2 regions of the Chelativorans sp. M5D2P16 genome follow, and region 2 is predicted to be linked to the other one. Evidence: riboswitches for the same ligand, from Rfam matches in the RefSeq annotation. Region 2 holds a riboswitch; the other holds the start of a gene.
The links. Region 2 has a riboswitch for S-adenosylmethionine ahead of SIN08_RS07520 (O-succinylhomoserine sulfhydrylase). Riboswitches for the same ligand answer to the same signal wherever they lie in the genome.
Positions count from the first base shown of each region.

Region 1: another riboswitch for S-adenosylmethionine. It lies ahead of metA (homoserine O-acetyltransferase MetA); the one in region 2 lies ahead of SIN08_RS07520 (O-succinylhomoserine sulfhydrylase).

Region 1 is NZ_JAXQNM010000038.1:28,794-42,913, forward strand. It holds gene SIN08_RS17845 (DMT family transporter) at 1-238, shown strand, start outside; gene gloB (hydroxyacylglutathione hydrolase) at 416-1,183, opposite strand; gene SIN08_RS17855 (class I SAM-dependent methyltransferase) at 1,285-2,061, shown strand; gene SIN08_RS17860 (nitronate monooxygenase family protein) at 2,063-3,130, shown strand; gene metA (homoserine O-acetyltransferase MetA) at 3,167-4,087, opposite strand; SAM riboswitch at 4,146-4,223, opposite strand; gene hisC (histidinol-phosphate transaminase) at 4,305-5,405, shown strand; gene SIN08_RS17875 (prephenate/arogenate dehydrogenase family protein) at 5,410-6,354, shown strand; gene SIN08_RS17880 (DUF2125 domain-containing protein) at 6,413-7,396, opposite strand; gene SIN08_RS17885 (gamma-glutamylcyclotransferase) at 7,461-7,979, shown strand; gene SIN08_RS17890 (1-acyl-sn-glycerol-3-phosphate acyltransferase) at 7,986-8,792, opposite strand; gene SIN08_RS17895 (YdcF family protein) at 8,881-9,513, opposite strand; gene SIN08_RS17900 (ABC transporter permease) at 9,686-10,693, opposite strand; gene ftsE (cell division ATP-binding protein FtsE) at 10,686-11,345, opposite strand; gene SIN08_RS17910 (hypothetical protein) at 11,529-12,158, shown strand; gene hpt (hypoxanthine phosphoribosyltransferase) at 12,167-12,709, shown strand; gene SIN08_RS17920 (response regulator) at 12,770-13,135, shown strand; gene groL (chaperonin GroEL) at 13,211-14,120, opposite strand, start outside.
Region 2 is NZ_JAXQNM010000013.1:45,831-59,950, reverse strand. It holds gene fdhF (formate dehydrogenase subunit alpha) at 1-2,223, shown strand, start outside; gene fdhD (formate dehydrogenase accessory sulfurtransferase FdhD) at 2,228-3,085, shown strand; gene SIN08_RS07550 (formate dehydrogenase subunit delta) at 3,075-3,323, shown strand; gene SIN08_RS07545 (S8 family peptidase) at 3,379-5,601, opposite strand; gene SIN08_RS07540 (HAD family hydrolase) at 5,929-6,648, opposite strand; gene SIN08_RS07535 (aldo/keto reductase) at 6,702-7,505, opposite strand; gene apaG (Co2+/Mg2+ efflux protein ApaG) at 7,586-7,978, opposite strand; gene SIN08_RS07525 (CDP-alcohol phosphatidyltransferase family protein) at 8,092-8,697, shown strand; gene SIN08_RS07520 (O-succinylhomoserine sulfhydrylase) at 8,706-9,896, opposite strand; SAM riboswitch at 9,941-10,018, opposite strand; gene SIN08_RS07515 (2'-deoxycytidine 5'-triphosphate deaminase) at 10,098-11,189, shown strand; gene SIN08_RS07510 (ion transporter) at 11,192-11,980, opposite strand; gene SIN08_RS07505 (acyltransferase family protein) at 12,157-12,867, opposite strand; gene SIN08_RS07500 (acyltransferase family protein) at 12,936-13,223, opposite strand; tRNA gene SIN08_RS07495 (tRNA-Gly) at 13,421-13,494, opposite strand; gene SIN08_RS07490 (alkaline phosphatase) at 13,649-14,120, opposite strand, start outside.

The DNA.
Region 1 (14,120 bases), on a different contig from region 2:
CGTGGGTGCCGCCTTCTACGCCTGGGACCACGGCGTCAAGCACGGCAACATCCAGGTGCTCGGTGCCTCGAGCTACGCCGCCCCGCTCCTGTCGACCCTCATCCTGATCGCCGCCGGCCAGGCCGAGCCCACCGCCAACATCCTCGCCGCCTGCCTCTTGATCACCGGCGGCGCGGCACTGGCGGCGAAGAACATGCTGCGGCGCAAACCGGCAGTAGCAGGTGACGCTGCTATCTGATCCGCTGTTGTCATCCTGGGAACGATGGTGCGGCCTTCCCCTCGCCCTTCGACAAGCTCAGGATGAGGGGAAGGCAAGCCAGCCTGCTTTAAGCTTCGACATACGCGAATGAGCGCAAACGCCGGCCCTCATCCTGAGCCTGTCGAAGGACGAGGGCGGCCTGCCGCCCGCTTCTCCTCAAGCGACGTCCTTGCGCTTACGGATTTCCGCGAACACCGCCTCGTCGGAGGCGTCTTCCATACCCAGGTTGCGGCGGATGACGGGATCGTGCCAGCGCAGGAACGGATTCGTCGCCATCTCCTGCTTAAGGGTGGTGGGCAGCGTCGGCTTGCCCTCCTGCCGCAGCGTGTCGACCCCCTTGGCCCGCTCCTTCAGGGCGGAGTTCGTCGGATCGACCGTCAGGGCGAACCGCGCATTGGCCTGGGTATATTCGTGCCCGCAATAGATCACCGTCTCTAGCGGCAACACGGCGATCTTCTTCAGCGATCGCAGCATGTCCGCGGGCGTGCCCTCGAACAGCCGGCCACAGCCGAGGGCGAAGAGCGTGTCGGCCGTGAAGGCGATCCCCGCATCGGCGAAATGATAGCTCACATGACCGGCCGTATGCCCCGGCGTCTCGATAACGCGGGCAGCCTGCCGGCCGACACGCACCGTATCCCCCTCCTTCACCGTGCGGTCGATGCCCGGGATCCGGTCAGCCTCGGCCGCCGGACCGACAATGGTGAGCCCGAAACGCTTCTTCAGCGCCAGATTGGCCGCCACGTGGTCCTGGTGGTGGTGTGTGGTCAGGATCATTGTCGGCGTCCAGCCGGTCCGCTCCACGGCCTCCAGGATCGGCTGCTCCTCCGGCGCGTCGATCAGCGCCGTCTCCCCGGTTTCGGTATCGCGGGCGAGAATGCCGAAATTGTCGCTGCGGCACATGAATTGTTCGATTTCGAGCGTCATGGGAACCTCCGTTCTGCCGGAACGATAGGACCGTGCGAGGCCCTTGTCACCCACCTGAAAACATCTTGCGGCAGGCGCGAAGGGGACGTACCGTGCTCTTCATGAACGGCGATATCGTCGACCTAAGGGCATTCTACGCCAGCCTGCTCGGGCGGCTCGCCGAGCGTTCCATCGCCATGGCGCTCTCCTCCATCTGGATCAAGCTGCCCGAGGAGCGTCTGGTCGGGCTCGGCTACGCCGTACCGTGGCTCGACCGATTCGGCGCCGATGCCGAACGCGTCTTCGCTTTCATGCCCGCACGCCAGGGCGCCGTGCACTGGCCGCCGGGCAAGGCCTCGGCGACTGCCCTTGTCTTCGAGGAAGAGTTGCCGCTGCCCGACTCCTCGGTCGACCGCATACTCCTCGTCCACGCGTTCGAACACACGGAAAACCCGCGCCAAACGCTTCTGGAGCTCTGGCGCGTCCTGGCGCCGGGCGGCCGCCTCGTCATCGTCGTGCCGAACCGGCGCGGCCTGTGGGCGCGCTTCGAGCATACGCCCTTCGGCACCGGACGCCCCTATTCGCGCAGCCAGCTGGTCGAGGCGCTCCGGGAGGCGAACTTCACCCCCGGCGCCTGGGCCGACACCCTGCACTTTCCGCCTGCCAGGCGGCGCTGGATCATGAAGCTGCACCAATGGCTGGAGCGCGCGGGCCGGCGCTTCTGGCCGCTTTTTGCGGGCGTCCTGGTGGTCGAGGCGGAAAAGCGGCTCCAGCAGGGCATTCCGGCCATGGCGCGCCGGTCGCGCCGGGTGCTCGTGCCGGTCCTGACACCGCAAGGGGCAACGGGGTTCGGTGCCGGAAGGGCCTTCCGCAACGCCAGGCGAGAGAATGGAGTGTGACATGTGGCGCGACCGCCGCATCCTTGACCTTTTCGGCATCGAACGACCGGTTCTCCTCGCGCCCATGGCCGGTTCCGGCGGGTCGGAACTTGCCATCGCGGTGAGCGAGGCCGGTGGCCTCGGCGCGCTGCCCTGCGCCATGCTGAGCCCCGAGCAGATCCACACCGAACTCGGCATTATCCGCCAGCGCACCGACAGGCCCATCAATCTCAATTTCTTCTGCCACAGTCAGCCGGCGCCGGACGCGGCGCGCGAAGCCGCCTGGCGGGCCCGGCTCGCGCCGTACTATGCTGCCCTCGGTCTCGAAGCGGAAACCGTCCCTTCCGGCCCCGGCCGCAATCCGTTCAACGCGGAAGCCTGCGCCGTGGTCGAGGAACACCGCCCGGAGGTCGTCAGCTTCCATTTCGGTTTGCCGGACGGGCCGCTTCTCGACCGCGTGCGCGCGACGGGCGCCAAGGTCATCGCCTCTGCAACGACGGTCGCCGAAGCGCGCTGGCTCGCCGACCGGGGATGCGACGCCATCATCGCCCAGGGCGCGGAGGCCGGCGGTCACCGGGGCGTCTTTCTGGAAGAGGACGTTTCGACCCAGCCCGGCACCATGGCGCTGGTTCCCCAGGTGGTCGACGCCGTCTCCGTGCCCGTAATCGCCGCCGGCGGCATCGCAGACGCGCGCGGGGTGGCCGCCGCATTCATGCTCGGCGCCGCCGCCGTGCAGGTCGGCACGGCCTACCTCAGGTGCCCGGAAGCGCTGACCGCGCCGGTGCATCGCGAAGCGCTCGCCGCTGCGCGCGACGACCGCACGGTGCTGACGAACGTCTTCACCGGCCGCCCGGCGCGCGGACTCATCAACCGCATCGTCCGCGAAGTCGGGCCGATGAGCCCCGATGCGCCCGCCTTTCCCCTCGCCACCGCCGCCGTCATGCCGCTGCGCAAGGCGGCGGAAGGCACCGGCTCCGGAGACTTTTCGCCCCTGTGGGCAGGTCAGGCGGCGGCCTTGGGAACGCCGATGCCCGCTCAGGATCTGACGCGCAGGCTCGCCGAGGAGGCACGGACCCTGCTCGGCGGATAGCAAGACCGGTCGGCACAGCCTCCTGCTAGATCGCCATCAGGACCGGCCGATCTTCTCCAGGTCATAGGCGGTGGTCTGATAGACTTGGTTGATCCAGTTGCCGAAGAGCAAATGGGCGTGCGAGCGCCAGCGGTTGAGCGGCCTGCGGCTTGGATCGTCGTCGGGATAATAGTCGTGCGGCACCTGCATCGGCACGCCGGCGGCGATATCCCTGTCGTACTCCTCCTTGAGCGAGGTGGAGTCGTATTCGATGTGGTTGAACATATAGAGGCGGTTGCCGATCGCTTCCGTGACCAGGCAGGGCCCGGTCCTGTCCGATTCCATCAGCACCTCAAGGCCCGAATCGGGCGGAATGTCGGCGGTACGGACTTCGGTCCAGCGGGAGACGGGGATGGCGAAATCGTCGGAGAAGCCGGCGAGGTAGGGCGAGGCCGGCGCGTGATTGCGGTGACGGAAGACACCGAACGCCTTCTTCTCCAGCGTGTGTTTCGGAATGCGGTGGAAATGCCAGGCAGCCGCCATCGCCCCCCAGCAGATGAAGAAGGAGGAATGCACGTTGGTGGCCGTCCAATCGAAGATGCGCGTCAACTCCTCCCAATAGGTAACGTCCTCGAAGGGCAGAAGTTCGACCGGCGCACCGGTGACGATGAAACCGTCGAACTTGCGCGCCGCCACTTCCTCCCAGGTCTGGTAGAAGGTGATGAGGTGGTCCTCGGGGGTGTTCTTGGCTCGGTGATTGCCGATGCGCACCAGCGTCAGTTCCACCTGAAGGGGGCTGGCCCCGATCAGGCGGGCAAACTGCGCTTCGGTGCGGATCTTGTTGGGCATCAGGTTCAAAAGCCCGATCTGCAGGGGGCGGATGTCCTGGCGCAACGCCGTCTGCTCGTCCATGACGGCCACGCCCTCGCGCGCAAGCACATCGCGGGCGGGAAGCTGGTCGGGGATTTTGATCGGCATTGGTGCAGGCTCCAAAAACAAAAAAGACCGGCAGCGAAATCGCGGCCGGTCTCAGCGGATTTTACATCGCTCGGCCTTTTAGCGACTTGTTTTACGTGGCTGCAAGCCGACCGGCCAAATCACCACGAGCGGACGTTCTTTTAAGACGGGAGGCCCTTTGCGTCAATGGAAGACATGAGCTAAAGCAGGCGGCCTCGACTTTATGGGACCCATTCCGATGCATTCGCCCAACCGTCCGCAGCCCAAGCCCGGCATCATGGACATCGCCGCCTATGTTCCCGGCCGCGAAAGCGCGCCCGGCGCAGCCAAGGTGTGGAAACTCTCCTCCAACGAGACGCCGCTCGGTCCCTCGCCGGCCGCTCTCGAGGCGGTCCAGGCGGCAAGCGGCCATCTGGAAGCCTACCCCGACGGGGCCGCCGCCAGGCTGCGCGAGGCGATTGCAGAGGTGCACGGCCTCAACCCGGGCAACATCCTGTGTTCCAACGGCTCGGACGAGCTTCTGGGTCTCCTCGCCCAGACTTACCTGAAACCGGGCGACGAAGGGATCTTCACCGAGCACGGCTTTCTCGTCTACCGGATCCAGATCCTGGCGGCCGGCGCCACGCCGGTGGTGGTGAAGGAGAAGGACGAGCGCGCCGACGTCGACGCGATCCTCGCGGCGATGACCGAGCGCACGAGGATCGTCTTCCTCGCCAATCCCAACAATCCCACCGGCACCTACCTGCCTGTCGAGGAAGTCCGCCGCCTGCATGCGGGGCTGCCGGGGCACGTGCTTCTGGTGCTCGACGCGGCCTATGCGGAATATGTGCGCCGCAACGACTACGAAGCGGGCATCGAATTGGTGTCGTCCTTCGAAAACGTGGTGATGACGCGCACCTTCTCGAAGATCTACGGCCTGGCCGGCCTGCGCATCGGCTGGATGTATGCGCCGGCGCATGTGGTCGACGCGGTGAACCGGGTGCGCGGCCCCTTCAACGTGAATGCGCTGGCCATCGCCGCGGGAGCGGCCGCCATCCGCGATCGCGCCCATGTGGAGCGTGCCGCCGCCCACAACGAGGCGTGGCGGGCCTGGCTCAACGAAGAACTGACGAAGCTCGGGCTGCGTGTCACCCCCAGCATCGGCAATTTCCTCCTCGTCCACTTTCCGCAAAACGGCGGCAAGACGGCCGAGGATGCCGATGCCTTCCTGGTCGCGCGCGGCTTCGTTCTGCGCCGGGTCACCGCCTACGGCTTTCCGAACGCGCTGCGTATGTCGGTCGGCACGGAGGAGGCCAATCGCGGAGTCGTGGCCGCGCTTTCAAAATTCCTGAACGGTTGAGACTGTGACCGAACCTCTCTTTGCCAAAATCGCCCTGATCGGCATCGGCCTCATCGGCTCCTCGCTTGCCCGCGTCATCCGCCGCGAGGGCCTGGCGGAGCGGATCGCCATCGCCACCCGAAGCACTGGGACGCTCGCCCGGGCGGAGGCTCTCGGGCTAGGCGACGAATACCATCTCGAAGCGGCCGAAGCGGTGCGCGGCGCCGATCTCGTCATCGTCTCGGTGCCCGTCGGCGCGTCGGGCAAGGTGGCCGCCGAGATCGTCGCCGACCTGAAGCCCGGCGCCATCGTCACCGACGTCGGCTCCACGAAGAGTTCCGTCATGCGGCAGATGGCGCCCCACATGCCGCAGGGCGTCCATTTCATCCCCGGCCATCCTATTGCCGGCACGGAGCATTCCGGCCCGGATGCGGGCTTCGCCGAGCTTTTCGAGGAGCGCTGGTGCATCCTCACGCCGCTTCCGGACACCGACGAAAAGGCATTGGCGAAGCTCACGCGCTTCTGGGAACGCTGCGGTTCGCTGGTCGACACGATGGACCCGGAGCACCACGACATGGTGCTGGCCATTGTCTCGCACCTGCCGCACATCATCGCCTACAACATCGTCGGCACGGCAGACGATCTCGAGACGGTGACGAAATCCGAGGTCATCAAATACTCTGCCTCCGGCTTCCGCGACTTCACCCGCCTCGCCGCCTCCGACCCGACCATGTGGCGCGACGTCTGCCTGCACAACCGCGAAGCCATTCTGGAGATGCTGGCCCGGTTCTCCGAGGATCTTTCGTCCCTGCAACGGGCGATCCGCTGGGGCGACGGCGACAAGCTGTTCGATCTGTTCACCCGCACGCGCGCCATCCGCCGCTCCATCATCGAAGCGGGTCAGGAAGTGGACGTGCCCGATTTCGGCCGCCACGTGCTCGCACACCCTCCGAAAGCGGAGAAGGCCTGACGCAAGGCCGTGGAAACGCGGATACCGGGTTTCCGGCCGCGATCCGTAGCGCAAACGGTCAGAGCGGCGGAATCCTGCCGAGCGGGATGAATCCGGCAAAGACACGCCCCCGCGCAATTCTGATCTGCAGCGGCGTATCGCCGAGACCGGAGAAGGCCGCGGCCGCCGTCATGATGTTCTGGCGCTCCTCGGGAAAGGCTTCGGCAAGGATCCGCCCCACCGCAGCCGGCTCTTTCACCCGAACGGAGAGTTCGGCATCGATGAGCCCGTCCTCTCCCACGGAGACGGGGCCGGAAACGGAAAGTTCCGCCGCCTCACCCGTAACCCCGACGATCAGCTGCTGAATGGTTCCCGATCGGCCGCGCGGATCGAATGTGTGCTCGGCAAGCAGGGCGACACCGTTGTCCACCGTCAGGCGCGCGCGGCCTTCCAGAGCCGGCAGGCCAGGAACGAAGGCTGCACCAAGACGAAGGCCGCTGAATGCCGCCGCCAGATCCAGATCGGCCTCCGCCTGGCGCGCGTGCAGTTGCACGTCGTCGGCCGTCGCGAGCGGTGCGCCGTCACCGTCACGCGCAGAAAGGGCGAGTTGCCCTATCTCCAGGGAGACCCGTTCCGGCAGCGGCCGGGCCAGTCTGACGCTTGTGCGCAGGTTATCCCACTCGGCTTCCAGCGCTTCACCGAAGGGCAATAGGACGGTGGCCGGCCCGTCGAGCTCGCCCACGGTGCGGAACGGCTGATAGATTTGCGCGGCGGACCGGAAGGCGCCGGCGCGGAAGGAAACACCGGTGCGCGCGTTCTCGTAGAAGACGCTGCGGCAGAACAGACCGATACGGAAGGGATAGCCACGCGCCTCGGGTTCTTCGCAATGGGCGCGGACACCGCCGCCGTTCAGGGCCGCAAGGGTGGCCTCCGCCCTCTCCTCGAGCGCGCGGGCGAGATAGAACCACAGCCCGGTATAGGCCAGGGCCGCCACGACGATGGCCACCGCCAGCCACAGGATGCGGCGGCCGGAACGCGATTCCCCCAGCATGCTTGACGCCATCACCATCCTCCAGCTACCCCGAATCATCTTCTGCCCGAGGGGCGCATGCACAAGTCAGGTGGAAATGGACGATTTTTGGGTCTTTGGCTATGGCTCGCTGATGTGGCGCCCCGGTTTTGCCCATACTGAAACACAAAAAGCCCGCCTTTTCGGTTATCGGCGCGCACTGTGCGTGCACTCGCACGTCCACCGCGGCACGCCCGACAGGCCGGGCCTCGTGCTCGGGCTCGACCGCGGCGGCTCCTGCCTCGGCCTCGCCTTCCGTGTCCCCGGCGAGTTGGCGGCGGAAGTAACAGCCTATCTGCGCGAGCGCGAACTGGTCACCCATGTCTATCTGGAACGGCGGTTGCCCGTTCGCCTGCGGGATGGAGCGGAGATCGAGGCGCTCACCTATGTGGTCGACCGCCGCCACCCGCAATATGCCGGCCGCCTCGACGCGGAGCACGCCGCGCAAAGGGTCTCCGGCGCCATCGGCCAGTCGGGACGCAACGAGGAATACGTCCTCAACACGGTCGAGCATTTGAAGGCACTCGGTATCCACGACCATTGGCTGGAGACGGTGGCGGCCAGGATCGGCGCTTAGGCAAAATCAGCCCTTCGCCGCGTGGCTTTCTGTCTTGTACCGGATTTCGGCCAGCCGCTTTCGGGCCGTCTCAGGCAACGGCGGCGGGTTCGGGCCTTCCGCCGCCTCGACGAGCAGTGCGTCGCAGGCAGCCTCCGTCTCGCGAATCAGGCGCTCCTGGAATTCCTCCCGCGAAAGGCCCGGCTCGATCGGAGGCAGGAAGCGGGCGTGAATGGTGCCGGGATAGCGCAGGAATCTGCGCCGCGGCCAGTAGAGTCCCGCCACATGGGCGATCGGCACCACCGGCACGTTGAGCTGCGCGTAGAGCTCGACGATGCCGTATTTGTAGGCCGGTTCGGCGCCAGGCGGGCGGCGCGTGCCCTCGGGATAGATGATGAGCTGCCGGTTCTCGCTCATGCGCTCGCCGGCCAGCTTCACCGCCTGCCGCAGCGCCTTCGAGCGGCTACCGCGGTCGATGGGAATCATCCGCATCTTGGCGACGTACCACCCGAAGAAGGGGATCCAGACCAGCTCGCGCTTGAGGATGTAGAGCGCGTCGGGGATGAAGGGTAGGAAGGCGATGGTGTCCCAGAACGACTGGTGCTTGGGCGCAACGATGCACGGCCCCTCGGGCATGTTCTCCAGCCCGGATATTTTCACCCTGGCGCCCACCAGCACACGGTGCAGCCACAGGCTGGAGGCCGCCCACACCTTGGGCACGAACCAGGCCTTCTTGCGCGGAAGCAGGAAATAGAGAGGTGTCCAGAAGATCATCTGGACGATCAGGTTCAGATAGAACGCGGTGTTGAATGCGAGGGAGCGGACAAGCAGCATAGAAGAGTTCCGGGTCGAAGGCGCGGGCCGCGCCCTTTCCGGCCCGTGGTTACCTCAACAGCAGCTCTTGGCAAAGACCGCATGCGGTCTATTTGCTCGCGATCGAACCCGGGATGTCGCCGACAGGTGACGTCGGCTCGCCCAAGCCTGTCACATGACCGCGTATGACGGCGGCGACGTATTTCAGATATTCGGTGAACAGGACGCGCAGGGCATCGAGGTCGGTCATCCATGTGCCGTCCGTCAGGGGCGTGTTGACCACCGGATAAGGCTGCAGGTCGGCCGCTGGCAGGATGCGACGCATCTCCAGGAGGCTGCGCGGCATGTGATAGTTGTTGGTCACCACGATGATGCTGCCGTAGGTGTTGGCGCTCGCCCATTTCGCGCTTTCCTCGGCATTGCCGATGGTGTTCAGCGCCGCCCGATCGATATCGATGCAGCAGTCGAACAGGACGGGATCGCCACCGGTCGCAACGCGCAGATCGTCGACCCTGGCGATCGGGTTGACGCCGCTGATGAGCAGCCGTTTGCCCTTGCCGGCCTTCAGAAGGTCTAGTCCGGTATCAATGCGCGACTGGCCGCCCGTCAGCACGACGATCCCGTCCGCCGGGTGAAGTTCCCGCGGCACGTCGATCCTTGCCACATGCTCGATGAAGGCCACAAAGCCGACGACGAAAGCAATCAGGGCCAGCGTCAGGGCCGCCATCGCAAGACGCAGCAACGGTCTCCGCCGCCGGCGCTGCGTGCAATCCCCGGCCGGCCTGTCCGCGATGTCGCTCATGAAACCCATGGTTATCGCTTAAATGCGGCGACGAACAGGCCGCCGGAGCAGATCGGTGCAAAAAGAATTACATCGCGACACGAAGCGTGAATATGCGCCACGGCCGGTCCAATCAGGTATCGATCTGCTTGAGATGCCCGATCGCGGTAATATGCGAGGTCGCCGCCGTGAGAGCTGCGATGAGGAGCACGACTACCCCCACCCCCGCATAACCGGAAGCGCCGATCGCGAAATTGCCGAACAGAGCGGCTGTCTGGTCACCCTCGGGCGTGGCCATGTTGCGCGAGGACCACCAGGAAAAAAGAAGGAAGACCATCACGGCGGCCGCGCCCCCGGCGGCAGCGCCGCGCGTACCCGCCAGTAGGAAGTGCCTGCGGAACTCGCGCGCGACGAAGGACGCCTCCGCGCCGACGAAGTGCAGAACCTCGATCACATGGCCGTTGCCCGACATGGCGCCGCGGGTGGCGAAGATCACCGTCAGTGCCGTGGCCGAGAGCATGAGCACCAGGACCGCCATGCCGATCGTGACGGTGGTCCGCGCCATGGCGACGAGCCGGTCGACCCAGGTCCGGTGGTCGTCGAGAACCGCGCTCGGCACCGCCGCCGCCAGCTCCGCGCGCATGGCGGCGAAATCGGGCCGCTCCACCGGATCGATGGCGACGATGATCAGCCTCGGTACCGGGAGTTCCTCAATATCGAGGCCGGCGCCCAGCCACGGCTCCAGAAGGCGCGCCGTTGCCTGACGGTCGACGATCTCGGCGCTGCGCACGCCGGCATGACCGGCGGCGATACCGCGCGCTCTGCTCAGCGCCTCCTCCATGTCGAGCCCCTCGGCGGGCTTGATCTGAATCGTGGCTTCGCGAGCGATCTGCGTCTGCCAGGTGGCGGCAGTGTCGCGCACCAGCGTCACCGCCCCCAGCGTCAGGCAGGAAAGGAAGGTCATGATGGCGATGACCAGCACCATGGCGCGGTTGGCGATGCTGTCCGGTGGCACGATGGGCGTCTGCTTGCGCGCCAGCCGTCTGGCGGCCTGCCGCTTCACCTGTTCGCTGAGCTTCGCCTTTGCAGTCCCGGCGAGGGTACCGGCCTGTTTGGTGGCTTTGGCGTGCGGGCTAGTCATAGATGGTCAGCCTCCCGCCCGACAGGACCATGCGACGCGCGTCGACCTGCTCCATCAGGCCGATGTCGTGGGTGGCGATCACCACCGCCGTCCCCATGCGATTGAGTTCGATGAGCAGGCGAAGCAGGCGACGGGCAAGCTGCGGGTCCACGTTGCCGGTCGGCTCGTCGGCGAGCAGGATGCGCGGCTGCTCCACGAGCGCCCGGGCGATCGCCGCGCGCTGCTTCTCGCCGCCCGACAGGACCGGCGGCAGCACATGCATGCGGTCGCCGAGCCCGACCCATTTCAGAAGCTCCACGACATCGGCCCGGTAGCTCGCCTCCTCCCGCCCGCGCACACGCAGGGGAAGGGCGACGTTCTCATAGGTGGTCAGATGATCGAGAAGCCGGAAATCCTGGAAGACGACGCCGATGCGTCGGCGCATCAGCGGCAATTCCTGCCTGGTGACGCGCGAACGGTCCTTGCCGAAGATCGTGATGAGGCCGCGCGTCGGCTTGAGCGCCATGAACAGGAGGCGCAGGAGCGTCGTCTTGCCGGTGCCGGACGGTCCGCTCAGGAACTGGAAGGACCGCTCCGGCAGATGGAACGAGACGTCGCGGAGCACTTCCGGGCCCATTCCGTATCTGAGACCAACATTCTCGAAACGAATCACCTGGATCGACCTTGCGTGTCATGCATGAAGCGGATGATCGCCACGCGCGCCCTGCCGCACCCTCGAACTGCAGGCGTTATGGTTAACGGCCGGTTAAGACGGCCGCCGAAAGCCGTGTGGCGAAGCATTAACCATTATGCTTTACCGCCGATAAGGCGTCGGCGAAAGAACGGTTCTGCCCGGATGGTTGAAAAACCGATCTACGCGCCCCTTTCGGGCGATCTGCTCCCGCGGAAGTACCGCGGAGCCGAAGGTGCCGTGCGCGAAACACCGCGCCCATCGGAGGACGCCGAGACCATCGATGCCGACTACATGGCACTGTCTGGCGTCCCGGAGCGCGCGCCGTCGGCCGGTCGGTTTTTCCCCGCGCCCACGCCAGCTCCGCCGGGGCTGGAGATGCTGCGCGGCGTCGCCAGGCCTGCGGCTCCGGGAAGGCGTGGTCCGTGGGCGCTCGCGGCCGCCGCCCTCCTGGCGGCCTTCTGGTTCTCCGGCGGGCACACGCTGCTCGAAAGAACCGGAAGACCGATGGCGGAAGGCACCGCACTCGGCATCGTCAATCTTAAAAGCCGCATCGAGCCCGCTGCCGGGGGAGACCTGCTGATCATCGAGGGCGAGGCGGTGAACGATGGCAGGACACCCGGCCCGCTGCCGGATCTTGCCATCAACATATTGGGTGCAGACGGGCACATTACGCACTATTTTCTGGGGACAAACGGTGCGGCGCTCTCCGCCGGCGAGCGCCTCGCCTTCTCCAGCCGGCTGGCCGTGCCTAAGGATGGGGTGAGGTCCGTCTCGGTGACGTTCAGGGAGTAGTTCACGTCATGCCCGTGGTCCGCGGCAAGAAAATCGAGGTCCTGTTTTCGGCCTCGGCGATCGCACAGCGCAATCTCGAGCTCGCCAAGCAGGTCGCCGCGCGCGATTACCGCGATCTCCTGGTGGTTTCCGTCCTGAAGGGCTCCTTCATCTTCGCCGCCGATCTCATCCGCGCCATGCATGACGCCGGCATTTCGCCGGAGGTGGAGTTCATCATGATCTCCAGCTACGGCGCCGGCACGACGAGCGGCGAGATCAAGGTGCTGCGCGACATCGACAACGACGTGAAGGGCCGCGACATCCTTTTGATCGACGACATCCTGGAATCGGGCCGAACACTGAAATTCGCCCGCGACCTGATGCTCTCCCGCGGCGCCAACTCCGTTTCCATCGCGGTACTGCTCGACAAGCGCGCGCGACGCAAGGCAAGCCTGGAAGCGGACTTCGTCGGCTTCGAATGCCCGGACTATTTCGTCGTCGGCTACGGCATGGATGTCGGACACGCCTTCCGCGAACTGCCCTTCGTCGGTGTGGTGAAGGGCGATACTTGAAGTGCACCATCCAGTCGATTTGTTCAGCGAACCGTAAGAAATGACCGCGAGAATAGAGTCATGGCAAAGCTCCTGATCGTCGAGGACGACCTGTCCGTCCGCTCCTTCACCGCCCGCGCCCTGAGCGCCGCCGGCCACTCGGTCGAAACGGCCGAGGACGGCATGGAAGGGCTTCAAAAGATCGAGGACGCCGCAGGCGAATACGACCTCGTGCTGTCCGACATCCGCATGCCCGCCATGGACGGCATCGAGATGGCCCGCGCCGCGGCCAACACCTTTCCGGCCCTGCGCCTTTTGTTGATGACCGGCTTCGCCGACCAGCGCGAGCGTGCGGCGGAACTGGAAGGCACGGTCAAGGGCGTGGTGAACAAGCCTTTCACGCTCGCGGAGATCAGGCAGCGCGTGGGCGAGGCCCTGGCGGCGTAATCGGTATATTCTCAAACAACAAAAAGGCGCGGCCGTCGCCGGCCGCGCCACTCGTCATACGCCTGGAGCCGACGGTCAGAAATCCATGCCGGCGCCCGCGGGCATGGCCGGCTGGCTCTCCTTCTTCGGCCGTTCGGCGACCATCGCCTCGGTGGTGATCAGGAGGCCGGCGACGGAGGCGGCATCCTGGAGCGCGGTGCGCACCACCTTCAGGGGATCGATGACACCCATGGCATACATGTCGCCATATTCGCCCGTCTGCGCATTCCAGCCATGGCCGAAGTCCGGTTTCTCGCGCAGCTTGCCGACGATGATGGAGCCTTCGGCACCGGCGTTCTCGGCGATCTGGCGTACCGGCGCCTCGATCGCGCGGCGCACGATGTTGACGCCCACCTTCTGGTCGTTGTTATCGACCTCGACCTGGTCGAGCGTACCCACCGCGCGCAGGAGGGCGACACCGCCGCCCGGCAGAAGCCCCTCCTCCACCGCGGCGCGGGTGGCGTGCATGGCGTCGTCCACACGGTCCTTGCGCTCTTTCACCTCGACCTCGGTCGAGCCACCGACGCGGATGACGGCGACGCCGCCGGCAAGCTTGGCCAGCCGCTCCTGCAGCTTCTCGCGGTCGTAATCGGAGGTGGTCTCCTCGATCTGCGCCTTGATCTGGCTGATGCGGCCCTGAATTTCGTCCTTGGAGCCTGCGCCGTCGACGATCGTGGTGTTTTCCTTGTCGATCACCACCTTCTTGGCGCGGCCCAGCATTTCAAGCGTGACGTTCTCCAGCTTGATGCCGAGGTCCTCGGAGATGGCGGTGCCGCCGGTCAGGATGGCGATGTCCTGCAGCATGGCCTTGCGGCGGTCGCCGAAACCCGGCGCCTTCACCGCGGCAACCTTCAGGCCGCCGCGCAGCTTGTTGACCACCAGGGTCGCCAGCGCCTCACCCTCCACGTCCTCGGCGATGATGAGCAGCGGCTTGGAGGACTGGACG
Region 2 (14,120 bases):
TCGGAGTGTGTGTCCTGCGGCGCCTGCGTGCAGGCCTGCCCGACCGGGGCGCTGCGCGAGAAATCCGTCATCGAAAAGGGCATGCCCGACCATTCCGTCGTCACCACCTGCGCCTATTGCGGCGTCGGCTGCTCCTTCAAGGCGGAAATGAAGGGCGAGGAAGTCGTCCGTATGCTGCCTTACAAGGGCGGCAAGGCCAATCGCGGCCATTCCTGTGTCAAAGGCCGCTTCGCCTACGGCTATGCCACGCACGAGGATCGCATCCTCAATCCCATGATCCGCGAAAAGATCTCCGATCCCTGGCGCGAAGTATCGTGGGAGGAGGCCTACGCCCATGTGGCCAGGGAGTTCCGCCGCCTGCAGTACCAGTACGGCAAGGACTCGGTTGGCGGCATCACCTCCTCGCGCTGCACCAACGAGGAGACCTATCTCGTACAGAAGCTTATCCGTCAGGGCTTCGGCAACAACAATGTCGACACCTGCGCCCGCGTCTGCCACTCGCCCACGGGCTACGGGTTGAAGACGACCTTCGGCACCTCCGCCGGCACACAGGATTTCGATTCGGTCGAGCATGCCGACGTGGTGATGGTGATCGGCGCCAACCCGACGGACGGCCATCCCGTATTCGGCTCGCGCCTGAAGAAACGGTTGCGCGAGGGCGCCAGGCTTATCGTTCTCGATCCGCGCCGCATCGATCTCGTGCGCACGCCGCATGTGGAGGCCGACTATCACCTGCCGCTGAAGCCGGGGACCAACGTGGCGGTGCTGACGGCGCTCGCCCATGTGATCGTCTTGGAGGGCCTGGTGGACGAGGCCTTCATCCGCGAGCGCTGCGATTGGGACGAGTTCCAGGACTGGGCGTCCTTCGTCCTGCAGCCCGAGAACAGCCCCGAGGCGGTGGAGGAGGTTTCCGGTGTTCCCGCCGACCTCATCCGCGGCGCCGCGCGGCTCTATGCCACGGGCGGCAACGCGGCCATCTATTACGGTCTCGGCGTGACCGAGCACAGCCAGGGCTCGACCACCGTGATGGCGATCGCCAACCTGGCCCAGGCCACCGGCAATATCGGTCGGCCCGGCGTCGGCGTGAATCCGCTCAGGGGACAGAACAATGTCCAGGGCTCCTGCGACATGGGCTCCTTTCCGCACGAGCTGCCGGGCTACCGCCACATTTCCGACGACGCCACGCGGGCGATCTACGAAAAGCTGTGGGGCGTGAAGCTCGACAATGAGCCGGGTTTGCGCATCACCAACATGCTCGACGCCGCCGTCGACGGCTCCTTCAAGGGCATCTACATTCAGGGCGATGACATCCTGCAGTCCGACCCCAACACGCGCCACGTGGCGGCCGGCCTCGCCGCCATGGAATGCGTGGTCGTGCACGATCTCTTCCTGAACGAGACGGCGAACTACGCCCACGTTTTCCTGCCCGGCTCCTCCTTCCTGGAAAAGGAGGGCACCTTCACCAATGCCGAGCGCCGCATCAACCGCGTGCGCAAGGTGATGGAGCCGAAGAACGGCTATGCCGACTGGGAGGTGACGCAGGAAATGGCCCGGGCGATGGGGCTCGACTGGAACTACCGGCACCCCGCCGAGATCATGGCCGAGATCGCTTCCACGACTCCCAGCTTCTCCGGCGTCACCTACGAGCTCCTCGACCGCGAGGGCTCCGTCCAGTGGCCGTGCAACGAGAAGGCCCCCACGGGCACCCCGATCATGCACATGGGCGGCTTCGTGCGCGGCAAGGGCAAGTTCATCCGCACGGCTTACGTGGCGACGGACGAGAAGACGGGGCCGCGCTTCCCGCTGCTCCTCACCACGGGCCGGATTCTCTCGCAATACAACGTCGGCGCGCAGACGCGGCGCACGGAGAATGTCGTCTGGCACGAGGAGGACCGGCTGGAGATCCATCCCTTTGATGCCGAGAACTGTGGGATCCGCGATGACGATTGGGTGAAGCTCTCGAGCCGCTCCGGCGAGACAACCCTGCGCGCCACCATCACAGAGCGGGTCGCACCCGGCGTCGTCTACACCACCTTCCACCACCCGGAGACACAAGCCAATGTGGTGACCACCGAATATTCGGACTGGGCGACCAACTGTCCGGAATACAAGGTGACCGCGGTGCAGGTCTCGCCCTCCAACGGGCCGACCGAGTGGCAGGAGGACTGTGAAGAGCTTTCCCGCTTGAGCCGCCGCATCGTGCATGTGGAAGCGGCGGAGTAGTGCGATGCGCGCTCCGAACGGTGCCCGTCATCGTCCGATGAAGACCGTGCCTCTCACAGCCGTCTCCCGCATCGCGCGCCGCGTCGGCGGGACCCGCACGGCGCTGCGCAGCGTGCCCGAGGAAACGGCGGTGGCGCTCTCCTTTGGGGGCACGACTCACGCCGTGATGATGGCCACGCCAAGCGACTTGGAGGATTTTGCCCTCGGCTTCAGCCTGACGGAGGGGATCGTCTCCGCCCCTGGCGAGATCGAGGCGATCACGGTTGAGGACCTCGGATCCGGCTTCGACGTGCAGATCAGGCTGAAAGACGCGGCCAACCGGCGTTTCGAAGCGCGCCGCCGGCGCCTTGCCGGGCCGGTGGGCTGCGGGTTGTGCGGCATCGAATCCATCGAGGAAGCCATGCGCGACGTGCCGGCCGTTGCCGCCGGCGGCCCGCTTTTGACCGAGGGCGACATCGTCCGGTCCGTCCAGCTCCTGTCGGAGCAGCAGACGCTCCATCGCGAGACGGGCGCGGTGCATGCGGCCGGGTTCTATGTGCCTGGCAAGGGCATCGTCGCTATGCGGGAGGATGTCGGCCGCCACAACGCGCTCGACAAGCTCGCCGGCGCGCTGGCGAGAGCCGGGACCGACGCCAGCCGCGGCGCCGCCGTCATCACCAGCCGGGTTTCGGTGGAGATGGTGCAGAAGGCGGCGGCGATCGGCGCGCCGGTTCTCATCGCCGTCTCCGCTCCGACCGCGCTCGCCATCCGCACCGCGGACGAATGCGGCGCCACTCTGGTGGCGCTGGTACGCGGGTCGGAGTTCGACATCTTCACCCATCCCGAACGCATTCACAACGGAGCAGCCAGACATGTCGCATGAAGCAGGCACGTCCAGCGAAGAAAAGCTCGTCTACATGGCCAACCAGATCGCCGGCTTTTTCCAGACCATGGATGATGAGGAAGCGGTCGCAGGTGTAGCCGACCACATCAACAAGTTCTGGGAGCCGCGCATGCGCCGGCAGCTTTTCCGGATCATCGAGCGCGGCTGCGACGGCCTGAAGCCGCTCGTCCTAAAGGCGGCAAAACAGATCAATCAACCGGAGGACATGCGGGCTTGAGAAGCGCATGCGCGCTTACCGTTGGCCGCAAGAGCGGCGTCTTTCATGAGCCGGCTTAAAACTCCTTCGTCAAACCGAGAGAGAACGAGAAGACGGGATCCGGATCGCTGGCCGCGACGAGATCGGTGTTGAAGCCGAAGAGTACGTCGACGTCCTGCTCCGTGCGGTTGCGGTAGACCAGTCCGAAACGCAGCGGCAGATCCGTGTTGGCCAAGTCCACAGCGATGTTTTCGTAATGGATCGTGCCGTTGGCATCGCGCCCGACTGGCAGATTGACCTCGGCCTCGCCGGCAACGGCGCTCGGTCGCATCCCGCCGTAAAAATCGATCGTGTCGCGTTCCGTCAGCACGCCGCGGCGACGGGCAGAAAGGCCACCGCTCGCATAGGCAAGGGCGCCATAATCCACCAGCGCGTGGGGAGCGTCGCTCACGAAGCCGCTTCCGAATTCGGCATAGGCGCCCATCGACCAGGCGCGCGAGATTGCCGTGCTGACACTGATGCCGGCGGCCGCATTCGCCGTGTTCCGGCCGGCGAGAAAGGGACCGCGCGTTTCACTGCCGAAAAAGCCGGCGCCACTGTGCCCGAAGGAGAAGGAAACTTCGCTGGCGAACTTGTCGCTCGCGGTAATCCGTGAAAGGGAGAAGGCAGCTTCACCACCCTCGTGTTTGTGCGCGACCTGGCCGGAAAACTGGAAGAACGTGCCTTCGTCAGCCGGAAAGACGTGGGAAAACGCCGTGTCCGAGTCGAAGCCGGCGAGCGTCTGCGAGAAAAAGAGCTTCGGCACCGCGACGTCGTGCAGGGTGCGGGGCAGGTCGCTCCCGTTTTCGACGAAGGCGAAGCTGGCGGCCATTTTCTCCACATTGCGCGCCATCTGCCGGGCATCGGCCACGCCCTTTCCCGCATTGACGGAGGTTTCGCCGCCGAGCCTCCTGCCCGGGACATAGAAGTCGGTGCCGAGGGCGTCGACCACCATCACCTCGCGGCCGGCGATCGCCTTGGCGATGCTGTTGCCGACGACGGGGCCCGCCGTGGCGATGCCGCCCGAGAGGCTGGTGCGCTGCGCGCTGTAGACGTTCTCGCCGCTTGCAATCGACAGACCGCCGATGGGCGAAAGGGCCGCCTTCATGTCCGGGACGCCGTGGCCGTAGAGGCTGGAATAGTTGCGGCTCACTCCCGGGGCGAAGGTCGACGTGCCGGAGACCGTATCCTGGAAACCATCCCAGTCCCGCCGCGCCGTGGCCAGGAGGCGCACCGTCCACTCCTCCGGCGAAAGATTGGGGAACGCCTGGGCGATGAGCGCGACCTGCCCGGCGACCTGGGGTGCCGCGAAGGACGTGCCGGTGCTGAAGGCATAGGATGTGTCGTTGGCGGCGGTCGGCGCGTAGACCGTTCCGTCGCTGGTCAGGCAGAAAGCTGCGGCGGAGCCGCACGGCGCGGACAGGAGCTCGGCATCGAGAATGCGACCGTCGCTTTCATCGACCGTGAACAGCGCATTGCTGGCGACGAGCCAGGCCTCCGAAAGCTCCGGCACGAACAGCGGAAGCCCAGCCCAGGCGGATGCGTCGCCCAAACTGGGGTCATTGGAGTTGGCCAGGACGATAACGCCCGTCTCCTGGAAGCGGTCATAGGCATCGAAAAGGCCCCGCCACTCGGACGGCGTGCCGCCCCTCTCGCCCGTGATATAGGTGGCATAGTCGCTCGTGCCGGAACTCGCGAACGCCGCCATCTCCTCGCTGGCGGCGGTCTCCGGCACAAATCCCCAGGAATTGTTCTGCACCACTGCGCCGAGGTCGGCGGCATGGTCCGTGGCCGCCGTTAGGTGGTCCAGGATGTCGTTCCCGCCGACATCGGCCCACGAGGTGAGGTGAAGGTCGGCTTCGGGGGCGACGCCCATGATGCCAGCCCCGTCCGCCCGGCCGGCGGCAATGCCGGCAACGGAGGTGCCGTGGTCCTCCACTGCAAAATTTGCGCCGCCGGTGAAGCTGTGCAGCGTTTTTCCGGCGAATTCCCGATGAGTGAGGCGAAAGCCGTCATCCACCACGGCAATCAGCGTGCCTTGCCCGCGCAGCTTTGTACCATCGGAAAGCGTGGCCGTGTGGGCGTAGTGGATGTTCTGCAGCGCGTAATTGGAGGCGCTGGCACAGTCCGGATTGCTCGTGCTGTCGCAGACCGGCGGCAGGCCGACCTCCTGGCGCAGCCACTCCTCATAGCTGGGCGGCGGATCTACGCGGTTGAACTCCGCGCCCTCGGCATAGGCTGCTGCCGCCGTCTCGTCCAACGCCGGATAACCGGTTCCGCCAGGCGTGGAAGGTGGCGTGCCGTCATCGAGCGTGGAATCGCCTCCGCCTCCATCACTTCCGCCCCCGCACCCGGCGGCTAGAAGGCACAATATGGCAGCAGTGGAAGAATACCGGAATCCCAAGTGCTTCATCCCCTCTCGTAGCGCCCATTCCCCTCGCGAGCGCATTTTTTAATAGTGCTGCTGAATTTTCTGTAAAGCAACGGAAGTCAAGATGCAGCCGCCGAGGCCGGGCACAAAACCCCGCCTTATGCCAGTTGTCGCGCCGAAACCGGCTGACGGAAACTCGGTGGCGAAGGAACACTGTCAGCCCGGCCCATCGATGTTGGCAAGAAGCGCTCTCAATTCGCCAAGATGGGCAAGCTCGCGAAAACGGTCCTCACCCGCCGGCGCTTCCGCGTGTTCGACCTCCCACGTCAGGTCGTGCGGCACGAAGACGCCCCAGCTTCCGGCGCGGATGGCCGGAATGACGTCGGATTTGAGCGAATTGCCCACCATCATGCTCTTCTCCGGCCCGTTGCCGTGCCGGGCGAAGACCCGTGCATAGGTCTCGGGCGTCTTGTCGCTGACGATCTCGACGCCGTCGAAATAGTCTCCCAGCCCCGATTGGGCGAGCTTGCGCTCCTGGTCGAACAGATCGCCCTTGGTGATGAGGACGAGTCGGTAGTCGCCGGTGAGCGCCTGGAGCGTCTCGACCGCATGCGGCAGCGGCTCGATCGGGTGCACCAGCATTTCCCGGCCGATCTCCAGGATATGCTCGATGGTCGCCGCCGGTGCCTTTCCCTCGGTCACCTCGATGGCGGTCTCGATCATGGAGAGAATGAAGCCCTTGATGCCGAAGCCGTAGATCTTGAGGTTGCGCTTTTCCGCCGCCAGCAGGCGGGCGGAAAGGTCGTTGCGCGCGGCATGTTCGGCAAGCAACTCGGCAAAGCGTTCCTCGGTGAGACGGAAGAAGCGCTCATTGTGCCAAAGCGTGTCGTCGGCATCGAAACTGATCGTCGTCAGTCGCACGGGTTGATCCTCCATCCATAAGATGGATGGATAGCGCATCGCCGCGTGCGCGCCAACCGCCGCGGTATCTACACGTAAGGCAGCTTGCCGAGCGCGGAATAATGGCTGTTGAGGTCGTCGAGCCGGGCCATCTCCTCCTCGCCGAGCGCGAAGTCGAAGACCGCGACGTCTTCCTCCAGATGCTCGCGCTGGTTTGCCTTCGGCAGCGGCACCGTCCCATGCTGGAGGTTCCAGCGGATGAGCACCTGCGCCGGCGATTTGCCGTGGTTCTTCCCGATCGCCTCCAGCGTGTCGTCGTCCAATCGCCTGGCGCGGGTCAAGGGACTATAGGCCTGGATGACCATCTGGTTTTCATCCGCGTGCGCCTTCACCGCCATGGAATGGCCGAAGGGGCTCCACTCGATCTGGTTGACGACCGGCACTTCCCCGGTTTTCTGCACCAGAGCGTCGATGAGACCGGTAGGATAGTTGCTGACGCCGATGTCGCGCGTAAGCCCCTCTTCGCGGGCGCGGATCAGGCCTTCCCACAGCGCCTCGCCCGCGCCGCTTCTCGGCGGGCGGTGGATCAGCATCAGGTCGGCATAGTCGAGGCCGAGTTCGTCCAGGTCCTTCTTTGTCGCCGCGAAGGCGTCGTCGGTTTCCTCGACCTTGGTGACAAGATAGAAATCCGACCGTTTCGCGCCCGCCCGGCGGATGCCCTCGCCGATGCCGGGCTGGGTCCCGTAGTCGCCGGATGTGTCGATCATCGGATAGCCGAGCGCGATCGCCGCGGCGATCGTCTCGGCCGTGTCTTTCGTCAGTTGCCAGGTGCCAAGCCCGAAAAGAGGCATTTCATTGCCGGTGCGCAGCGAGATGCGGGATGCTGGATCCATGGAAGAGTCTCCGCAGGTTCGAAGCCGCTTTGTCTGTTCCAACTTCCCCGGTGCGCCCGTGTTCCAGCGCCCGCCTGCGCTCAGTTCAGCGCCACCTGCTCGCCCGGAAGATCAAGGGAAAAGGCCGGGATGTCGACCTCGAAGAGGTCGCCCTGCCTGGTGCGCATGGTGTAGCGGCCGACCATGATGCCGGAGGAGGTCGTCAGTGGACAGCCTGAGGTGTACTGGAAGCTATCGCCCGGCTCCAGCTCCGGCTGCTCGCCGATCACCCCTTCGCCACTCACCTCCTGCACCCGGCCGAGCCCGTCGGTAATGTGCCAGTAACGCGAGATCAGCTTGACGGTGTCCTGGGAGAAATTGGCGATGGTGACCTGATAGGCCCAGACGTAGCGGCTTTCCTCCGGGTCCGAGTGGTCGGGCAGGAAGAATGGCTCGACCCGCACTTCTATGTCGTGGGTTACGGCTCGGTACATCTGTCTCGCGCCACCTGCCGGCCGCCTGTCGGGGGCCTGACGATATTGTGACATCTGATATGTGTCGGGCAAGGCTATAGATCAACGCGGGACAGCCAGAACGGAGCCGGAATGTGATCGACGGGTGGGGAAAACGCAAGCTCGAGCCGCTTCTTGCCAAGGTCGCCGCATGGCTGGCGTCGTTCGGGGTGACCGCCAATGCGGTGACCGTGGCAAGCTTGGCTGCGGGACTGGCCGCCGGTGCCGCGGCCGCCGCCGGTCAGTTCTGGGTCGCGCTGGCGCTCGTCCTTTTAAGCCGCCTGGGCGACGGGCTGGACGGCGCGGTGGCGCGCGTCAAGGCGCCGACCGACTTCGGCGGCTACATCGATATCGTCTTCGATTTCGTCTATTACGGCGCCGTGCCCCTCGGCTTCATCTTCCACGATCCCGCCGCCAACGGCATCGCCGGCGCTTTCCTTCTTTTCGCCTTCTATGTCAACGGCGCGAGCTTTCTCGCCTTTGCGGCGATCGCCGAGAAGCGCGGCATGCAGACCCTGGCCCGCGGCGAGAAATCCTTCTTCTTCACCACCGGGCTCGCCGAGGCCGGCGAAACCCTGATCGCCTTCGTGCTCGCCTGCCTCTGGCCCGCCTGGTTTCCGGTCATCGCCTGGACCTTCGCCGTGATCACCCTATACACCGCCGTCGCCCGCATCGTGCTGGCGGCGCGCGCGTTCCGGTAACCGACTGGCTACACGCGTGAAAGCGCCCGGTCGAGATCGGCCAATAGGTCGCCCGTGTCTTCCAGCCCCAGCGACAGACGCAGCGTTCCCGGCTTGATACCCGCCTCCGCCTGCGCCTCCTCGGAAAGGTTCTTGTGCGTGGTGGTGGCGGGATGGGTGATCAGGCTCTTGGCATCGCCCAGATTGTTGGAGATGCCGATGATCTTCAGCGCGTTCTCGACCGCGTACGCGGCCTGCTTGCCGCCCTCGACGTCGAAGCAGACGAGCGTCGAGCCGCCCTTCATCTGCCGCGCGACGATCCCGGCCTGCGGATGGTCGCTGCGGCCGGGATAGATCACGCGCGGCACCTTCGGATGTTCGGCCAGGTAATCGGCCACGCGGGAAGCGCTCTCCATCTGCTGGCGCACCCTGAGCGGCAGGGTCTCCAGGCCTTTCAGCAGCGTCCAGGCATTGAAGGGGGAGAGGCTGGGGCCCGTGTGGCGGAAATAATCGTGCAGATGCTCGTCGATCCAGTCCTTGTCGGAGAGCACCACGCCGCCGAGACATCGCCCCTGCCCGTCGATGTGCTTGGTGGCCGAATAGACCACCACATGCGCGCCCAGTTCCAGCGGCTTTTGCAGGAGCGGTGTGGCGAAGACGTTGTCGACCACCAGCCGCGCGCCGATGCTGTCGGCAAGCTGCGCGATCGCGGCGATATCGCAGACTTCCAGAGTCGGGTTGGTCGGGCTTTCCAGGAAGAACAGCTTGGTGTTGGTGCGAACGGCACTTTCCCACGCTTCGAGCGAGGCCCCGTCCACCAGCGTCGTCTCGATGCCGTAGCGCGGCATCAGCGTCTCCACCACCCACCGGCAGGAGCCGAACAACGCGCGCGCGGCGACCACGTGGTCGCCCGCCTTCAGCGAGCACAGCAGCGCCGCCGAGACGGCCGCCATGCCGGAGGCCGTCGCACGCGCGTCCTCCGCCCCCTCCAGCGCGCACATGCGCTTTTCGAACATGTCCACCGTGGGGTTGGCATAGCGCGAATAGATGAAGCCCGGTTCCTCCCCCTTGAAGCGCGCTTCCGCCGCTTCCGCGCTGTCGTAGAGGAAGCCCTGGGTGAGGTAGAGGGCCTCGGAGGTTTCACCGAAATGCGAGCGCAGCGCGCCACCGTGCACCAGCGCGGTCTGCGGTTTCCAGTCGTCGTTGTTGTCGTCGGTCATGGTCTCTGCTCAAAATAAAACCGGCCGCGAAAGGCGCGTGCCGGTGAGCATCGAGCGCGGCCTTTTAGCGACTTTTTTTACGTGGCTGCAAGCCGACCGGCCAAATCACCACGGGATAAAGCCTCTTTAGGCGCAGCATGTCCTTGCGTCAAGCGCATGGCGCAGTAAACCTCCCCGGTCAAGCTTTTGATGGAGTTTCGCGTGGCCATGACGGGCATTCTGCCGGATAGCGAGATCGCCGCGCTGTTCAAGGACGGCGCACTTGCCGCCGCGCGCCCGCTCGATACGGACCAGATCCAGCCGGCAAGCCTCGACCTGCGCCTGGGAGAGGTTGCCTATCGTGTGCGCGCCAGCTTCCTGCCCGGCCCCGGCCACCGCGTGGCCGACAAGCTGGAGCGGCTGAAGCTGCACCAGTTCCGGCTCGAAGAGGGCGCGGTGCTGGAGGTTGGCTGCGTCTACATCGTGCCCTTGATGGAGCACCTGGCGCTTCCCGATGACATATCGGCCTCGGCCAACCCGAAGAGCTCGACCGGCCGGCTCGACATCTTCACCCGCGTCATGACGGACAACGGCCAGGAGTTCGACAAGATCGCCGCCGGCTATTCCGGCCCGCTCTATCTCGAGGTCAGCCCGCGGACCTTCCCGATCGTCGTGCGCCCCGGCTCGCGCCTTTCGCAGATACGCTTCCGCAGGGGCAATGCGCTGCTCACCGAGGACGATCTCGCCGCGCTGCACGAGCGCGAGACGCTGGTGGCCTCCGAAAGGCCCAACATCTCGGGCGGCGGCATCGCCCTTTCGATCGACCTGCGCGGCGCCGACGGTGGCCTGATCGGCTACCGCGCCAAGCATCACACGGGCCTTGTCGACGTCGACCGCAAGGCGGCCTACGCGGTGCCGGAATTCTGGGAGCCGCTTTACAATCACGGCACGAACGACCTCGTGCTCGACCCGGACGAGTTCTACATCCTCGTCTCGCGCGAAGCCGTCCATGTGCCGCCGGCCTATGCCGCGGAGATGACGCCCTTCGACCCGCTGGTGGGGGAGTTCCGCGTCCACTACGCCGGCTTCTTCGATCCCGGTTTCGGCCATTCCGCCGCCGGCGGTACGGGCAGCCGCGCCGTGCTTGAGGTGCGCAGCCACGAGGTGCCCTTCATCCTCGAGCACGGCCAGATCGTCGGCCGGCTGGTCTATGAGCGCATGAGTACGCTCCCGGAAACGCTTTACGGCACCGGACTCAAATCCCACTACCAGGGCCAGGCGCTGAAGCTTTCAAAGCACTTCCTTCCGGGCTGAGTTTACGACTGCCTCTCCTTGCTGAGTGCCCGCACCTCTTCGCGCAGCGCCCGGACCTCATGCAGGATCGCCTCCTGCTCCTCCTGCAGCGCGCTGCGCTCGGCCGAGGCCTCGGCGTCGTGCTCGGCCTGCATGGCCGAGACGATGATGCCGATGAACAAGTTGAGCACGGTGAAGGTGGTCGAGACGATGAAGGGGATGAAGAAAAGCCAGGCCCACGGAAAAACCTCCATCACCGGCCGCACGATACCCATGGACCAGCTTTCCAGTGTCATGATCTGGAAGAGCGAATAGGCCGAGCGTCCGATCGTGCCGAACCAGTCGGGGAAGGCCGCACCGAAGAGCTTCGTCGCCATCACCGAGAAGACGTAGTAGACGAGACCGAGCAGGAGCATGATCGAGCCCATGCCCGGTAGCGCAGCCACCAGGCCGCCGACGACGCGCCTGAGCGACGGCACGATGCTGACGAGCCGCAGCACGCGCAGGATGCGCAAGGCCCGGAGCACCGACAGGTTGCCGGTCGCCGGAACGAGCGCGATGCCCACCACGAAAAGGTCGAAGATGCGCCAGGGATCGTGGAAGAAGCGCTGCCGGTAGACGGCCATCTTGACCGAGAGCTCGACTACGAAGACGCCGAGGATGAAGCGGTCGATCGCCAGGAGAAGGGGCCCGGCGGCTTCCACGGCCGTGGGCGAGGTCTCCAGCCCGAGCGTGATGGCGTTGATGACGATGAGGACGGTGATCGCCGCCTCGAAACGGCGGGATTCGATAAATTCTCTGAGCGCGGTCACGGGCGGCATCGTCGCTTGTTGTGGGACTGCGCACAGGTGGTACGTGATCGCGCTCGCGTCAAGCCGGATCAACGTCACGGGCGAGAAAGGGCGGCCGGTCCGCCCGCCCCTTCAGGCAGTCTGGTGCCGCCCTGCATCTTGAGGGCGGTCGCATCCCTCTCAGGCGAAGAAGGGCATCAAGAGGTTTGGAGCGGCTGAGCCTGCGCCATCGGTGCCGCCGTTTTCAGCCGCAGAGCCGGCTTTTCCACCAGGTGCCAGGAAAGATAGGCGAGGAGCGCCGTCGCCGGCAGCGCCAGAGCCGTCATCTCATAGCCCGACAATCCGTCTCCGACGAACGCCCGGATGACCTGCGTGACCGGCCAGCCGTAGAGATAGACGCCATACGAAATGTCGCTCCGGGTCCTGAGCCAGGTAAACGGTTTGAACTCGACAGCACCGAGCCAGATGAGCGGATACGCCGCGAGATAGCAGAAGGTCTCCGGCAGGACCTGGAAATGGACGGCCGGGACAAATCCGAGTGCAAACAGCGCGGCGATCCATCCCCGCGGTTTGTGAAACTGTACCACCCAATTCATGATGATGCCGCAGCACAGCGACGGAAGGACGAACAGCAGTGCGCCGAGCCATTCGACGGAGACGGTCTTGCCGTAGGCGACCGAAAGCCCGATCACACCGCAGGCGATCAGGAGAGCGATGATCTGCCGCCGTCCGTTCAAGAGTGACATCACCATCAATACCGCGATCAGGGCGTAGCCGATCACTTCCAGCCGGATCGTCCAGGCCACCCCGTTGGCGATGCCCGGCAGATAGTCCTCCTCGCCGGACGGCGAGTAGAACGCGACATTGGTGAAATACAGGTTGTCGGTGTGCAGGAAGATCACCTGCATTGCCCGGCTCAGGATTTCCGGGTCCAGTACGAATGCTACCGCGCCGTCGGTCGCGAAAGGCGGGCAGATCACATAGACGAGGAGAAGCGTGCCACGGCCAGAGCCGGTGCGATCCTCAAGAAGCGCTTTCGGAAATAGTCGGCGAGCCCTGCCGAGCGCTTCGCGCTTTCTGTCACCAGAAAACCGCTGAGAATGAAGAAGATGAAGACGCCGTAGACGCCGGCGACCAGTCCGGTTCCGTGCAGCGGCTCGGTTTCCTCCGATCCGGTGGCGATCAGGAATGCATGGGAGAACACGACGGAAGAAGCCGCGACAAGCCTGAGCGTGTCGAAATTGGGATACCGAACGGAGGACATCGTGTCTTCTCAAGCTCAACAGTTTACTATCACAGATAGAGGTGAATAGTTGAAGACACCTAAAAATATATGAAAAGCAACTGCAACAATGCTGTTTGGCGTCGCTGTAGCGCGTTCCTGCCGGGGAAGGGACGTGATTGCTTCCGCGCACCAACCTGCGGGGAGGGAAGTGCGGGAGATCGGGGTTGTCAGGGACTTGGAGCGGGTAGCGGGAATCGAACCCGCGCGTTCAGCTTGGGAAGCTGACAGGCTACCATTACATCATACCCGCAGTGCCGGTCTTGGTAGCCGAATCTGTCCGCCTTCGTCAATTCGATTCAAGACGTGCCGTTGCCGTTCCCGCCGCCCCGCTTCCGGCCTTCGCCGAAGCGCAAAGGGGCGGCGGGAAGAAACTGCCGGGCGCCCCCGCCCGGCGCAGCGAAGGCCTATTCGGCGTTCATGGCGCGGTTCATCACGTGAAAGATGAAATTCTGCTCGACCGAGCCGGCCATGAGATGCGCCCATGGGCCTTTCGACCAGGCGGCCACGTCGGCGCCCGAATGGGTTTCGGCCTCCATGGGAATCAGCGCCTGCTGGTGGAAGTCGGGATCGACCGCTTCCTCCTGGGAAAGCACCGCGCGGGTGCCGAAATAGGCGTGGTCGGCCTGTTCGGTGAGCACAGAACCGGCACCGTTGAGGTAGCCGATCACCGTATAGGGCTTCCCGTCGGCCGCCAGTTCCGGCTCTCCCGTATGTTCCACCTGGCCCGAGGCGATGCCCATGCACAGGCCGGTGATCGGCGTGCCGCGGCCACAATATCCGTTGAAGGAGATGCCGTGGTCGTGATCGGCGGTGACGATGATCAGCGTGTCGGCATCGTCGGTCATCCGGTCGGCTATGGCGACGGCCTCGGCGAAG